Regions from separate parts of the Chelativorans composti genome, predicted to be linked through region 1. Evidence: predicted binding sites of a transcription regulator. Region 1 holds the regulator's gene; the other holds the start of a gene.
The links. Region 1 encodes LexA, which represses DNA repair genes until DNA is damaged. Its sites were predicted from a motif close to TGTTCNNNNTGTGTTCNG; they were not measured.
Positions count from the first base shown of each region.

Region 2: the regulator LexA is predicted to act here: its motif matches at 5,351-5,368, upstream of ABD906_RS00700 (cytoplasmic protein).

Region 1 covers NZ_BAABGS010000074.1:160,517-168,443, reverse strand. The annotation lists gene ABD906_RS15055 (RluA family pseudouridine synthase) at 6-995, shown strand; gene ABD906_RS15050 (ATP12 family chaperone protein) at 1,038-1,814, shown strand; gene ABD906_RS15045 (LysE family translocator) at 1,867-2,505, shown strand; gene ABD906_RS15040 (SOS response-associated peptidase) at 2,965-3,636, opposite strand; tRNA gene ABD906_RS15035 (tRNA-Leu) at 3,719-3,804, opposite strand; gene lexA (transcriptional repressor LexA) at 3,989-4,708, opposite strand; gene ABD906_RS15025 (molybdopterin molybdotransferase MoeA) at 4,816-6,021, opposite strand; gene moaC (cyclic pyranopterin monophosphate synthase MoaC) at 6,021-6,521, opposite strand; gene trpC (indole-3-glycerol phosphate synthase TrpC) at 6,534-7,340, opposite strand; gene trpD (anthranilate phosphoribosyltransferase) at 7,396-7,927, opposite strand, start outside.
Region 2 covers NZ_BAABGS010000008.1:24,111-32,037, forward strand. The annotation lists gene ABD906_RS00670 (superoxide dismutase) at 1-152, shown strand, start outside; gene ABD906_RS00675 (c-type cytochrome) at 375-815, shown strand; gene ABD906_RS00680 (c-type cytochrome) at 822-1,730, shown strand; gene ABD906_RS00685 (S9 family peptidase) at 1,847-3,949, opposite strand; gene ABD906_RS00690 (DUF6456 domain-containing protein) at 4,054-4,851, opposite strand; gene ABD906_RS00695 (helix-turn-helix domain-containing protein) at 4,866-5,243, opposite strand; gene ABD906_RS00700 (cytoplasmic protein) at 5,500-5,781, shown strand; gene msrB (peptide-methionine (R)-S-oxide reductase MsrB) at 6,026-6,439, shown strand; gene ABD906_RS00710 (SufE family protein) at 6,545-6,970, opposite strand; gene ABD906_RS00715 (DUF5330 domain-containing protein) at 7,079-7,417, opposite strand; gene ABD906_RS00720 (ATP-binding protein) at 7,700-7,927, shown strand, end outside.

The DNA.
Region 1 (7,927 bases):
AAGACATGGCAGGCATAGAACAGATCAAGGTGGAAGACAGCGAGGCGGGCATGCGGCTCGATCGCTGGTTCAAGGTACATTATCCGGGGCTCGCGTTCGGGCAGCTGCAGAAGCTCCTGCGCACGGGCCAGATCCGGGTCGATGGCGGTCGCGTGAAAACGGACACGCGCGTGCAGCCCGGCCAGATCATTCGCGTGCCGCCGCTCGGTATCGACCGCAAGGGCGCGCAGCCCATGACGAGCCGTACGATTCGCGACCGCGGCGACGCCGAAGTGCTGGCGCAGATGCTGCTCTACGAGGACGACAAGGTGTTCGTCTTCAACAAGCCGGCGGGCCTCGCCGTCCAGGGCGGCTCGGGAGTCAACCGGCATGTGGACGGCATGCTCGAAGCCTGGCGCAACAAGAAGGGCGAGAAACCGCGCCTCGTGCACAGGCTCGACCGCGACACGTCCGGCGTGCTCGTCGTGGCGCGCACGCGGCTTGCGGCGGTGAAGCTTACGGAAGCGTTCCGCGAGCGCGAGACCAAGAAGGTCTACTGGGCGCTGGTGAAGGGCGTGCCGCGCAAGCGGGAAGGCAAGATCTCGACCTGGCTGCTGCGCGAGGCCACCCCGGACGGTGACAAGATGCGGATCGCCAAGCATGGCGAGCCAGGGGCGGAGCACGCCGTCACGCTCTACCGGGTGGTGGAGCAGGCCGGGCAGGCGCTGTCATGGCTCGAACTGGAGCCGCAGACCGGCCGCATGCACCAGCTGCGCGTGCATACGACGCATATCGGCTGCCCAATTATCGGGGACCCCAAGTATTTCGTCGCGGATCACAACTGGGAGCTCCCGGGCGGAATCCAGAACCGGCTGCATCTCCATGCCCGGCGCATCGTGATCCCGCATCCGGATCCCGGCAAGGGCGTGATTGACGTGACGGCCGAGCTGCCGCCGCACATGAAGCAGAGCTGGAACCTGCTCAGCTTCGACGAGGCTTCGGCCGAAGAAGAATGAAGGGAAGGTGGCCGCGCCAACGCCGCCGCCTATATGAATGACATGCGTGAACTTCTGAACGATCTCGAACAGGGGCGCCAGCCGGACCCGATCCGCGCCGCCCAGGAAAGCATGCGCCCGCAACTGCCCCGGCGCTTCTACAAGGAAGTAACGGTGGGCGGCGAGGAGGGGGCCTTCAAGGTGCTGCTCGACGGAAAGACCGTACGTACGCCCGGCGGAGCCGAAGTCATTCTCCCCAGGGAAGGCATGGCGCGGCTCGTGGCGGACGAATATGCCGCGCAGGGCGAGCGGATCGATCCGATGACCATGCCGGTGACGCGGCTCGTCAACACCGCCATCGACGGCGTGGCGCGCGACCCGCAGGCCGTTCTCGAGGATATCCTGCGGTATGCCTCGTCCGACCTGCTTTGCTACCGCGCCGAGTCGCCAGAGCGGCTTGTGCAGATGCAGCGGGATGCCTGGGATCCGGTGCTGGACTGGATCGAGGGGACGATCGGTGCGCGCTTCGTGCTCGCCGAAGGCGTGATGCACGTGCAGCAACCGCGCGAGACCATTGCTGCGGTCGGCAGCTATCTCGCGCAGCGGCGCGAGGTGTTCCGTCTGTCCTCCCTCCATGTCATGACGACGCTGATGGGATCGTCGATCCTGGCGTTGGCGGTCGAGGCCGGGTTCCTCGATGCCGAGGACGCCTGGAGGGCCGCCCACATCGACGAGGACTGGAACGCCAGCCAATGGGGCGAGGATTACGAAGCCGCCCAACGGCTTGCCGCTCGCAAGCGGGACATGATGGCGGCGGTTGAATTGTTGCGGATTCTCTAGTTAACTGATCAGCAGAGGCCGACCCTTTTCTCGCCGATCATCGAGGTGCCCGATGTCCCTTGAAACCTGGCTTGCATTCGCGGCGGCGTCTGCCGTGGTGGTCGCCATCCCCGGACCGACCATTCTTCTGGTGGTCTCCTACGCCCTGAGCCATGGGCGCAGAATCGCTTTTGCGACGGTCGCCGGCGTGACTCTCGGCGACTTCACCGCCATGACGGGCTCGATGCTCGGCCTGGGCGCTTTGCTCGCCACTTCGGCCACGCTGTTCACCGTGCTCAAGTGGATCGGCGCGGCCTATCTGATCTACCTTGGCATCAAGCTCTGGTGCGCGCCGGTGAGCGAGGAGAGGGGGGAGACGCCCGACGCCCCAGCTGCCACCTTGCGGCCAGGCCGGATCTTCCTGCACACCTATGCGGTAACCGCGCTCAACCCGAAGACGATTGTCTTCTTCGTCGCTTTCCTGCCGCAGTTCATGAACCCTTCATCGCCGTTGCTGCCGCAGATGGTCATTCTGGAAGTCACCTTCCTCGTCATCGCGACGGTGAACGCGGCGCTGTACGCGTTCATGGCCTCGGCCATCCGCTCGCGGATCGGCAATCCTACCGTCCAGTACGTTATCAATCGGACGGGCGGCACGCTGATGATCGGCGCCGGCCTGCTCGCGCTCGGCTGGAAGCGCGCAGCCGCTTAGAAGAGCAGTTCAGTTTTTTACGAAACACTGAACTGCTGTAGGTAAGCGGCTGGTCATGGTTCCGGACAGAAACCGGTTTCCACTTTCCTTGAACGGCTCCAGGCCCGGTTCCGAGCAGGTCTGAACCGTCTCCTTCCGGCCGCAGGAAGCATATGATTGGAGACGTTCAGATTTTCCCGGAGGTGCAGGTCGCTCAAAATCAGTTCCGCGGACTATCAGATTTCGATCCTTGATAAGTTTTAAAAAACAAATAGGTGAGTTAGAATCTTCACGTTCATGTGAAGGTTGAAGCTTTTGGAGTCGGTCAAAATCCTCCGGGGAAGACCGTAGCCCTGTTCGTTAGCTACGGGCAAGAGGTAGCGCTTTTCAAGCACGCCCCGGCGCGCGGATGGGAAACCGCTGCGGGCTTTCGTACAGAGCGGCGAAAAGGCTGGCTTGGGCCACACGAGGCTGAACATGTCAGGGCAGCTTGGGCCGGTCCTTCTCGCCGGGCAGGATGATCAGGTCGCTCTCCTCCGCAGGGCGCTGCAGGTGCCGCGCCTCGTCCCAAGGGGCGCGCAGCCAGATATCGATCTCCTCGTCACGGGTGAGGATGACTGGCATGGCCTTGGGGTGCACCTGCGCCACAAGGGCGTTCGACGCGGTGGTAAGAAAAGCATAAAGTTCGTGGGTGGCCGGTTCCTCGCGCGCGAGGCGCTTTCCGGTCCAGCGCGTCCGGAGCCCGGCGAAGAAAAAGGGGCGTCCGTCCGGCCGCGCGAACCAGGCGTCCGGAGTCCGTTCGCCCGGCCGCTTGCGCGCGGGATCAGGCTCGGCGAATTTCAGCACCGGCACCAGGCATCGGTGCCCGGGTGAGAGCCAGGGACGCCAATGGGGCGAGACGGTGTTGCGGATGTTGGTAATGCCATAGTCGAAGTCCTTGCCCTGGAGCATCGAGGGAGGAGAGGGCATGCCCCAGCGAGCGCGCACCATCTCAGGCCCGCCCTCGACCATGCGTATGACGGGACCGAACCGGTTCGGATAGACGTCGAAGCTTTCCTCATTGAAGAAGGCCCGGTCCGCCAGCCTGTCCAGAAGGCGCGAGAGCTGGCGAAGCGCCTCAATGTTCGTTGTGGAGGTGTAGAGGTTGCACATGGCCGTATAACCCGCCCTGACGGCAGGTACGATGGCTGGTTTTTGTCCAGCCTGGCAAGATACAGCGGCAATGTTGAAGGCTTGGTGCGGACGGCGGGGGTCGAACCCGCACGGGCGAAGCCCGAGGGATTTTAAGTCCCTTGCGTCTACCAGTTCCGCCACGTCCGCATTGTGGTCCTTTTCCCTTGCTTCAGCCGCTGCGTCAATTGCGGCAGAGACGTTTTCCGGACTCTTCCGCAAGGATTTGGTCCGCGCGGCAGTCTCGACAGATGCCACGAGCACTTGATGGCAAATGACCGCAACAGGCAACAGGGCAGGGCAGGGCCTGACGGCGGCCCCGCCGCATCATCACTCAGTGATACCGCCGGATGAGGCCGACGAGCTTGCCCTGCACCTTCACGCGGTGGGGCGGGAAGATGCGGGTCTCATAGGCGGGATTGGCGGCCTCCAGGGCGATGGAGGCGCCCTTGCGGCGGAAGCGCTTCAGCGTCGCCTCCTGGTCGTCCACCAGCGCCACGACGATGTCGCCCGGGTTGGCCGTCTGGGTGTGGCGGATGATCACCGTGTCGCCGTCGAAGATGCCGGCCTCAATCATCGAATCACCCTTGACCTCAAGCGCATAGTGCTCGCCGCCGGAAATCATGTCCGGCGGGACGGCGATGCTGTGGGTCACGTGCTGAATGGCGTCGATCGGCACGCCCGCGGCGATGCGGCCCATGACCGGAATGGATATGCTTGTCTCGCTGGAAACCGGCGTGGCACGCGAAGGCGTCGGCGCCGGTTCGGGCTGGCTCTGGCCGCCCTGGATGACCGAGGGGGAGAAGCCCCGGGAACGCGGCGGCACGTTCGGCATCATCGAATCCGGCAGGCGTATGACTTCCAGAGCCCGCGCGCGGTTCGGCAGGCGGCGGATGAAGCCGCGCTCTTCCAACGCGCTGATCAGGCGGTGGATCCCCGACTTTGACGCGAGGTCCAGAGCTTCCTTCATCTCGTCGAAGGAAGGCGGGATGCCGGTCTCCTTGAGACACTGGTGAATGAACAGCAAGAGTTCATGCTGCTTGCGGGTTAGCATCGGCTCCGAACCCCTGAATCAAAGTAAAAACAAATCCAGAACATAACGTAGACGTTCAGGATGTGTTCTGCAACTGGTAACTTGCAGGGCGAAAGGTTAGAGCGGCGTTAACGCAGCATGAGAACCTGGCAGCGCTCGCCGGCCTCCGCCGCCGGCGCATGCGGTTGGCGGATGATGAGCGCGTTCGCGGCGGCAAGCACGCTCAACATGGAGGAGTCCTGGACGGGGAAGGGGGTGGCGATGAGCCCGCCCGGTCCGGGGACCACCGTGGCGCGGACATAGTCGCGCCGGCCGTCGTTGGCGGGCATGGGGGCGCCGAGCTCCGCCTGGTGCAGGTTAGGCGCATGCAGCCGTCCGCCGAGGCGGCGCACGAGCGGCCGCAGGAAGACGTGGGCGCATATGAGACTCGAGACGGGATTGCCCGGCAGGCCGAGCACGGACATGCGGCCCAGGCGTCCGAAGATCAGCGGCTTGCCCGGCCGCATGGCGATCTTCCAGAAGGAGAGCTCCATGCCCTCTGCGGCAAGCACCTCGCGGGTGATGTCGCGGTCGCCGACGGAGGCGCCGCCTAGCGTCACCAGCACGTCGGCCCCCGCCTCGCGGGCGCGGCGCACGGCGGCGGCGAAACCCGCATGGTCGTCCGGCACAATGCCGAGATCGAGCACCCGGCCGCCGTCCTGCTGGACGAGGCCGGCGACGCCGAAATTGTTGGAAGCGATGATCTGATCCGGACCCGGCTCGGCTTCCGGGGGCACGAGTTCGTCGCCCGAGGCGATGAGTGCCACGAGCGGGCGACGGATGACCGGCACCTGAGCATGGCCCGACGCTGCCGCCAGGGACAGTGCCGCCGGATCGAGCGTGCGGCCCGCTTCCAGCACCGTGTCGCCAGACCGAAAGTCCAGTCCCGCGCGGCGGATATGGCGGCCTGGGGCGGCAGGCTCCAGCGCCTCGATCCTGCCTTCGTCGATGACCCGGGCGTTTTCCTGCAGAACGATCGTGGTGGCGCCCTTCGGCAGCGGAGCGCCGGTAAAGATGCGCACGGCGGTTCCGGCGGTCACTTCACCGTCGAATCTTTTGCCTGCGGCGGAAGTGCCGATGACCTTCAGGGTGACAGGCGTGCTGGCAATATCGGCGTCCCGCACTGCGTAGCCGTCCATGGCCGAGGCGTCGAAGGGCGGCTGCGTGCGGCGCGCCTCAATCGGAGCAGCCAGAACGCGGCCGACGGCCTCGGCGAGCGGAACGGTTTCAGCGGAGACGGGCTGCACGCCCTCCAGGATGCGCTCGAGGGCCTCATCGACAGAAAGCAGGGCCATCAGTCCCGCTCCCCGCGCTTCCAGTGGCCGGACTTGCCGCCAAGCTTCTCCTCAAGCCGGATTTCCCCGATCACCATGTCCTTATCGAGCGCCTTGGCCATGTCGTAGATGGTGAGGCAGGTAACGGAGACAGCCGTCAGCGCCTCCATCTCGACGCCGGTCTTGCCGGTGAGTTTGGCGAGGGCGCGGATCCGCAGGCCGGGCAGGGCCTCGTCCGGCTCGATGTCGACGGAAACCTTGGTGAGTGCAAGCGGGTGGCAGAGCGGAATGAGGTCGCTCGTCCTCTTCGCTGCCATGATGCCCGCGACGCGCGCCACACCGATCACGTCGCCCTTCTTCGCGTTGCCGGCAAGAATGGCCTGCAGCGTTTCAGGCGCCATCCGAACGCAGCCGGTCGCGACCGCCACGCGCTCCGTATCCGCCTTGGCTCCCACGTCGACCATGTCGGCCTTGCCCTCGGCGTCGAGATGGGTAAGCCGCTTATCCTCCTCCGCGGACATGAAAACCCTCCTTCAGGCGGCCGGGGCGAGCCCCAGCAGGCTGCGCGTTGCCTCCGCCACGTTCTGCTGGCGCATCAGGCTTTCGCCGACGAGGAAGCTGCGAATGCCCACCTTGGCAAGCCGCTGACAGTCTTCGTGGGTGAAGATGCCGCTTTCGCCGACGATCAGCCGGTCGGACGGGATCATGGGTGCGAGCCTCTCGGACGTGGCCAGCGTCGTCTCGAAGGTTCTGAGGTTGCGGTTGTTGATGCCGATCATGCGGGAGGAAAGCTTCAGCGCCCGTTCCAGTTCCTCCTCGTCATGCACCTCGATGAGCGCGTCCATGCCGAGCTCGAAGGCCGTTTCCTCCAGCGCGCGCGCCGTGTCGTCATCGACGCTCGCCATAATGATGAGGATCGCGTCGGCGCCGAGCAGACGGGCTTCCAGCACCTGGTAGGTGTCGAGCATGAAGTCCTTGCGGATGGCTGGCAGCGAACAGGCCGCCCGCGCCTGGACCAGAAACTCGGGCGCACCCTGGAAAGAGGGGCCGTCGGTGAGCACGGAAAGGCAGGCAGCGCCGCCCTGCTCATACTCCTTCGCCAGCGCCGGCGGATCGAAATCGGCGCGGATAAGGCCCTTCGAGGGGCTAGCCTTCTTGATCTCGGCGATGAGACCGAAGCCGCCCTGGTCCTGTTTCGCCTTCAGCGCATTCATGAAGCCGCGCACGGGCGAGGCGTCCTTCAGCCGCGCCTTCAGTTCCGCCTGGGGGAGGGCGGCCTTGGCAGCAACGATTTCCTCGCGCTTGTAGGCTTCGATCTTGCGCAGAATGTCCGCCATCAGATGCTCCTTCCAGTGCAGCGGGCAGTTGTCGTTTGCGTCGGTGAAGGGCAGGGCCTCAGTCAGCCGTTTTCCGGTTGGAGACCTCCACGAGCTTCTCGAGCGTGCGCAGGGCAGCGCCTGTGTCGAGCGACTGCGTCGCCATCGCGATGCCTTCCTCAAGGCTCGAAGCCTTGTCAGCCACCACCAGCGCGCCCGCGGCATTGAGAACCGCGATGTCGCGGTAGGGGTTCCTGGCGCCTTCCAGAACGGCGCGCAGCGCCTTGGCGTTCGCGACGCCGTCACCGCCGCGCAGCGAGGCCATGTCGGCCTGTGCGAGGCCGACGGATTCCGGCGTGATCTCGAAGGTCTTCACCTCGCCATTTTCGAGGCTCGCCACCAGCGTCTTGCCGGTCGTCGTCATCTCATCGAGGCCGTCACCGTGAACGACCCAGGCCTTCTCGGCGCCAAGGTTGCGGAGGACATGGGCGAGCGGCTCCACCCATTGCGGCGCGAACACGCCGAGCAGCTGACGCTTGGCTCCGGCCGGATTGGCGAGCGGTCCGAGCAGGTTGAAGATCGTGCGCGTGCCGAGCTCGAGGCGCGTCGGG
Region 2 (7,927 bases), on a different contig from region 1:
ATGGCGCGACGCCGATCCTCGGCGTGGATGTGTGGGAGCACTCCTACTACATCGATTACCGTAACGCCCGCCCGAAATATCTGGAGGCGTTCGTCGACAATCTGATCAACTGGGATTACGTGCTGGAGCTGTATGAGAAGGCTCGCGGCTAATCGGAAACTTATGGCTGCCATCACGGAGCCCGGCCCTTGCGGCCGGGCTTTTGCTTAACCGCGCCATTTCTGTATCTGTTTATTTCTGTATCGTTTCAGACGGTCGAATCAAAGTGAGGCGGCAAACTGTCTTCACGAAGGATTGATTCAACCGGACGAACTTTTGCGATGTCTTTTCTCTGCCGCTAGCTATCTTGCGGTATCAACTTTCTGGAGAATCTCATGAAGAAACTAATAGCATCTGCACTTGTTCTCATGGTGAGCGCGGGAACCGTTGCCGCTCAGGACAATCCGATCAAGTCTCGGCAGGCGCTGATGGACGCCGCTGCTGGTGCTGCCGGAATCGCCGTGCCGATGCTGAAGGGGGAAATGGAGTACAATCCTGCTGTCGCGAAGGCGGCCATCGCAACTTTCTACGGCGTGGCAACGGCCGGACAAGCCTTCTTCCCTGAGGGTTCTGCCGGAGACAGCAAGGCGGCTCCCAAGATCTGGGAAGATCCGGAAGGTTTCAAGGCCGCGTTCGCCAAGTTCCAGTCGGCGGCCGAGGCCGCATTCCAGGCCTCCGGAAAGGAAGGCCCGGCAGACCTGAAGGCTTTCCAGGCCGCCGTTGGCCCCGTTCTGCAGAACTGCGGTTCCTGCCACGAGACCTATCGCCTTGAGTAGAGCTTGATGCGTCGGATTCTGTATGCCGGCGTCGCACTGGCGGTCATCGCCGGTGCGGTTGCCTGGTTTCTTTCAGCGCCTCGTCCGCTTGACGAGTCTGTTCTGGCCGGCCTTCAGCCGGCCGACGCCACGCGCGGCGAGCGCGTGTTCTGGGCGGGAGGCTGCGTCTCCTGCCATGCACGTCCCGGAGCCGAGGGCGATGCTCAGCTCGAGCTGGCCGGAGGTCTCGGCCTCGGGTCGCCATTCGGGACCTTCGTGGCTCCCAACATTTCTCCACATCCGACGGACGGCATCGGAAGCTGGAGCGAGCTTGACTTCGTCAATGCCATGATGCGTGGCCTTGCACCGGACGGAAGCCATCTCTATCCGGCGTTTCCATATGCGTCCTATGCCCGCATGACGCCGCAGGACGTGGTCGATCTGTTTGCCTTCATCAAGACCCTGCCGCCGGTCGAAGGGAAGGCGGGCGAAAGCGATATTCCATTCCCATTCTCGATCCGCCGCGCCGTGGGGTTCTGGAAGCTCCTCTATCTCTCCGACGAACCGGTGGTGGCTTTCGGAGACGGCACTGATCCGGCTGTCCGCCGCGGCCAGTATCTGGTCGAAGGGCCGGGGCACTGCGGCGAATGCCATACGGCGCGAACCGCACTCGGCGGACTCGAGTACAGCCAGTGGCTGGCCGGGGCACCGTCGCTGGAGGGGAGAGGGCGGATTCCGAACATCACGCCCAGTCAGGATGGCATCGGCTCCTGGAGCGCCTCCGACATCGCCTACTATCTGGAAAGCGGCTTTACGCCGGATTTCGACTCCGCCGGCGGAGAAATGGCCAAGGTTGTGCGCAACATGGCCAGACTGCCGTCCGAGGACAGGGAGGCGATCGCGGCCTATCTGAAGGCGATTCCGCCGAAACCATAGAGAGGTCTAGGGAGAGCCGCCTCGCGTTCGCGGACGGCTCACGTGGGGGGAAGGGCCGTCGCTCCGATGGGGCGAACGGCCTTTTCCCTTGAACCGGGTACCGTGCGGGCGGGTGATTACGCCAGGCCAACGGCCTTAAGCGTGAAGGCGTAGCAGAAAGCGATTTCCTCCAGGCGCGAGAAGCGGCCGGCGGCGCCGCCGTGGCCAGCGTCGAGGTTGACCCGGAAGAGGATCGGATTGCCGCTGGTGGTCTTGTCACGCAGCCGCGCAACCCACTTGGCCGGCTCCCAGTAGGTGACGCGGGGATCGGTGAGACCTGCCAGCGCCAGGATGGCCGGGTAGGGCTGCTCGTGCACGTTGTCATAGGGCGAATAGGCCAGGATCGTGTCGTAGTCCTCCTTGCTCACGATCGGGTTGCCCCATTCGGGCCACTCCGGCGGGGTCAGGGGCAGGGTGTCGTCCAGCATGGTGTTGAGGACATCCACAAAGGGGACCTGGGCGACGATCGCGCAGAAATCTTCCGGAGCCATGTTGGCGACGGCGCCCATCAACATGCCGCCGGCCGAGCCGCCCTCGGCGACCATACGGTCATGGCTGGTGTAGCCTTCCCTCACAAGGTGCCGGCCGCAGGCGATGAAGTCGGTAAAGGTGTTGGTCTTCTTCGCGCGCTTGCCGTTTTCGTACCAGTCCCAGCCCTTTTCCTTGCCGCCGCGGATGTGGGCGATGGCGAAGACGAAGCCACGGTCCACGAGCGACAGGATGTTGGTACGGAAGGAAGCCGGGATGGAGATGCCGTAGGAGCCATAGCCGTAGAGCAGGCACGGGGCGGAGCCGTCCAGCTTCAGACCCTTGCGGTGAACCAGCGAAATGGGAACCAGCTCGCCATCGGGGGCAGGGGCCATGAGACGGCGGGTGACGTAGTCGTCCGGGTTGTGGCCGGAGGGCACCTCCTGAGTTTTCAGCAGCGTGCGCTCGCCGGTGCGCATGTTGTAGTCGTAGAGCTGCTCCGGCGTCGTGAGCGAGGAATAGGTGAAGCGGATGACTTCCGTGTCATATTCACGGGCGCCAACGAGGCCGAGCGCATAGGCCTCCTCGTCGAAGGCAATGGTTTCTTCCTTTCCGGTCCTGCGATCGCGGAGAACGATGCGGGGGGAGCCGTCCTTGCGCTCGAGGCGGACGAGATAGTTCTCATAAGCCTGGATGGCGAGGATCAGCCGGCCCTTCTCGTGCGGGATCACCTCGCGCCAGTTTTCGGGCCGCGGATCGGAGGCCGGGGCGGACATGACCTTGAAGTCCTTGCAGCCATCCACGTTGGTGAGGATGAAGAACTCGTCGCCGGCGGGTTCCAGATCATAGATGATGCCTTCCCGGCGCGGGGCGACCAGCCTTGGCGCGGCCGAAGGATCGGTCGCGGGGATAAGGTAGCATTCGCTGGTCTCGTGGTCGTGCAGCGAGAGGACGATCCAGTCGTTGAGCGGACTGTCGTCGATTCTCATGAAGAAGCCCGCGTCCGTGTTCTCGAAGATCAGGCGGTCGTCGGAGGCGGGCTTGCCGATCTCATGGAAGAAGAGCTTCGCCGGCCGGTGGTTCTCGTCGAGCTGGATGTACCAAAAGCCATGGCCGTCAGCACTGAAGCAGCCGTCACCGCCCGTGCCCTCGATCATGTCGGGCAAATCCTCGAGGCTCTCGGGATTGCGGATGCGGATCGTGTAATACTCGGAGCCCTTGTAGTCATAGCTCCACAGCAGGAGATCGTGAGACGGGGAGGGATTGACGGCACCCACCTGGAAATAGACCTTGCCCTCGGCGAGCGCATCGCCGTCGATCAGGACACGCTTCTCGCCGCCGTCATGGGGGGTACGGAAGTAACGGGGATGCTGGCCGCCCTCGCGATAGTCGACACCATAGGCGTAGGGACCATGCTTCATGGGCACGGAAGAGTCGTCCTCCTTGATGCGGCCGCGCATCTCGGCGAAGAGTTTTTTCTGCAGCTCGGACGTGTCGGCCATCAGCTGCCGGACGTATGCGTTCTCCGCTTCGAGATGGCTGCGCATCGCCGGATCGAGTCTGGAGGGATCGCGCAGGACCTCCTGCCAATTGTCGGCGCGGAGCCAGGCATATTCATCAATGCGGGTGTGACCGTGGAAGGTGATTTCGGTCGGGCGCTTTTCAGCACGCGGGCCCGGGATATTCGGGAAACGGCCTTTGACTGCGGTCATGCACGGACTCCGAACTCGTGAGACGCGGCCGGCAAGCGCCGGCCGTTTCTGCTCATGCCTATCAGATGGAGTCTGCTAGTACACGCCGATTCTCGCGGGGACAATCACGAGCGCGTTAGCGTTGGACGATAGTCGGGGGTTCCCCAATGCAGGATCTCCTGCCGCCGGGACGTGGTTTCCGGTTCATAGTGGCGGCTCAGGACCGAAAGGGCGGTCTTGAGGATCAGTTTCGCGGAGCGGGGAGGCCAGCCGCGCTCGGATTCCACCTGTTCAATGCCCTTCAGGAAGCAGCAGACGTCCACCAGAGGACCGGCAAGTTCCGGTCCGACGGCCTGGAGCGCACGGTTGACCCGCATGCGGGCGGCGAGCGCGGCATCCGTCAGATCGGTAATGCGATCGCGAGGTCCGCGGCGGGTGTTCGACACGGGTGTTTCCCAATTGGCGCTCATGCGCGGCATGAGCTGGCCGCGCGTGTAGTCGGCACGGAGACGTTCGCCGGCGCGAAACTCGCGCTCGGAGAGGAAAGGGTTGCCGTTGCGGTCCTTGCGGCGTGCGAGCATCGCGAGGGGGGATTCCGAGCGGTTGACCTGAAGGGGGACAAACCCCTCTTCGGTATGGACGGTTTGATAACCCACCTCCGCATGCTGGTGACGATGCGGGGATTCCTGCAGATCTGCTAGCAAGGCTGCACCGAGCGGCGTGAGGTTCAGTTGACTGGCCGACCAGATCACAAGTCCCTCTTCGATCAGATAATCCACCAGCGTTCTCTGCACGGAAATGCGGCCGCGGTCGCCTCCGTCCAGCAGAAGCTGGTCCGGGGCCGCCGCCGCTTCTGCCGCTGCCGCGGACTTTCGCAGGAAGCGCAGGAGGCGAATGCGGCCGCGACGGTCGTGGATCGTCATCGGCGCGCCATCCTTCATTGCGCGGCCCCCAGGTGGCGGAACGCTATGGCGGTAATCCGCTCGGTCATTCGCACGATCTGATCGAACTCGGGATCATCGCGCATGTCCTCGATGAGATGACATGCGTGCATGACGGTGGTTCTGTCCCGGCCAAAGCCACGCCCCACCTCGGCCATGCTCAGGCCAAGCGTGACATGTGTCACGTACATCCCGATCTGGCGGACGCGCGCGACGCTTGTCGAAGACCGGCCCGGCTGACGTAAATCGCGTCCGCTTACGTTAAACAGGACCGACAGAATATCGAGTACGCAATCGCATATATCCGTTACGCGCTCGTCGTTTACCTGGCCAATTTTCTCGCGCAGGTGGTGATTTGGGGCTGACTGTCCCAGCGCTCCTCGGCCTCAGCCAAGTAGTTCAGGGCCTTCGTAGCAGTTGCGGTCACGGAACAAACCCTCCTTAAGCCAATGTAATCGTTATAGCGCGAGAGGTATTCAGCGTGAACAAATAAAGAACTATACTTCGAGCGCAATGGCGGTAGAAGATTGTTTTATCAGGGGATTTTATTTCCCCCTGTTGCGGGTACTCCGGAATCTGTCCCCAACCAATGGTTGTATGAAAGTGTATCCTCCATAAACGGAGGAAGAAATGGGTAGTATCGAGAAAGAGGCTGCGGCCTTTGCGAAGGGGCGCAGAGGTGCGGAGCGGGAAGCGCGTCAGAACGCAGCCCTGTACCTGATGAGCGGGGTCGACCTGGCCGAAGCCCTGAAGCAGGGAGGAGAAGAACGGAGGAAAACGCTCCTGCGGCTGGGGCGGCTGCTCGAACGGGAGCGGCTGAAGGGCATCCGAAAACACTGGAGCTATGATCTCAACCGGCACATCGCGCTGAAAGAAGCCTATGACCGGTTGCTGGGCGCGGGAGCCAAGTAGGCAGGGAAGCGGGGGCGGAAGGCAAAACGGAGAACGGGACCTTTGCTGCAGGCAAGGTGTGCTCTGCCCGCAATCCCATCGGTGCAGGATGGGCTTATGGCGCTCGCCCGGATGCTTCGCATGGCGGAGCGATCAGCCATTTCTCAGCGTGCTTCTCGGTTCGCCGCTCACGGCAAAGTGCGCAGCCGATCCTGACAGGGGCACTCCTGTATCCTATGTAGTGGGACAGTAAAGGAGATCTCCCATGACTGAAGAGACTGGCCCCAAGGTTCAGAGAAGCGACGAGGAATGGCGCAAGCTGCTGACGCCCGAGCAGTATCAGGTGACGCGGTGCGGCGGCACGGAGCGCGCCTTTACCGGTCCGTACTGGGACAACAAGAAGCCGGGACGGTATTACTGCATCGCCTGCGGCAACCTGCTGTTCGACTCGGAGACCAAGTACGACTCCGGTACGGGGTGGCCCAGCTTCTGGGCGCCGGTGGACGAGAAGGCGGTGACGTTTGCGGAGGACAATTCCTACGGAATGCGGCGGGTTGAGGTGAAATGCGCCGCCTGCGACGCGCATCTGGGCCATGTATTCCCTGACGGGCCGAAGCCCACCGGCTTGCGCTATTGCATGAACGGTACCGCGCTTTCGTTCGAGGAGCGGGAGGAGTAGGCACGGCGCGCGGATTTTGCGGTTCGCGCCCGTTCTGGAGGTCTTGCAGGGCAGCGAAGTGAAGCTTCGCTGCCTTTTCCGTCTCGGGTTCCCGCGCGCGGGTTTTCAGGCCCCGCCGAGGGCTGCGGCCGCTTCCTGGCGGATGCGCTGAACCATGGAGCGAAGGCCATTGGAGCGCTGGGGAGTCAGGTGCTCATCGAGGCCGAGCGAGCGCAGGATTTCCTCTGCGTCGATGGCCAGGATCTCGCTCGCCCGCCGGCCGGAATAGAGCGCCAGCAGGATGGCGACGAGGCCGCGCACGATGTGTGCGTCGGAGTCGCCAAGGAAAAACAACTCGGGGTCGGAGCCTTCCCCGCGTGTCGTGTAAAGCCAGACCTGGCTCACGCAGCCGCGCACCTTGTGCGCGTCGTCGCGGGCTTCCTCCGGATAGGGCGGAAGGTCGTTTCCAAGTTCGATGATGTAGCGGTAACGCTCCTGCCAGTCGTCGAGGAAGGCGAAGTCGTCCCGGATGGTGTCAATGGTCGCAGTCATGGGCGTGCATATAGACAGTGAAGGCGGAAAGGTCACGGGAAATCAGGGTGCAGAAGCAAAATTTCGGGGCGGGATGACTGCGATCGCGCGGGTCTCCGGGGTGCGGAGCTATTCCGCGGCGTGCTGCCCGGGATCGGCGGGACTGGACGCCTCCTGGACCCCATCCGGCTCCTGCGCTGGTTCATCCGCGGCGTTGGTATCGATCATCTGCTGGGCGAGGCGCAGGCCTTCGCCGGCCCTGGCCACGATGGTTTGAACGGCCGCGCTGGCGGTCTGGCAGATGGTGGGCTTACGCTCGCAGATGGAGGCGATGTCGGCGACGGCGTCGCGCGCGGCGATGAGGGCCTGAAGCGGGTTGACCTGTGGCTCGCTGCCATCGCCGGTGCTGATCGGGACGAACAATAGCGCGAGGCCGATCCAGAAACAGCAGCGAAGCAGGAAACCCATTACACAACAATCCCTACGCCTGAGTGCCGGTGCTGCGGCCTGTGCGCTGACGACCGGCGCGGTCGGGCTGAATTTAACGGCCGAGATTTGTCAATTCGTTAAGCTCCCGTTGCTTATGCAGCGCGGGCGCGGCCTGTCGACCCTTTGTTAACCATGGGAACAAGCCTGGGCCCCAAAATCCTTCCGGAGGGGATGCGGCGGGCAGGTCATTTACACTTTTCTTAGTGCTCGGTGCGAGGCTCGGCCCATCAAAACTGCCTCGTGAACATAGAGCGCGTCCCGTTGAGTACACACCAGTCCATGCTTTCAGAGCGACTTGAAGCTGCCGGCGCCTTCTGTGACCGGCTGCTGCATCCGTCCGTGACTGAGGATGCCGAGCGCGGCCGCCAGAGGCGCCTGCTGCAGGTGCTGCTGCTTGCACCGGGCGTGATCCTGCCGGGTGCCGTGCAGATCCTGACTCAGCTCCACCACAGTCCGCATGCGATTGCGAGTGTTGCGGCCATTTTCGCG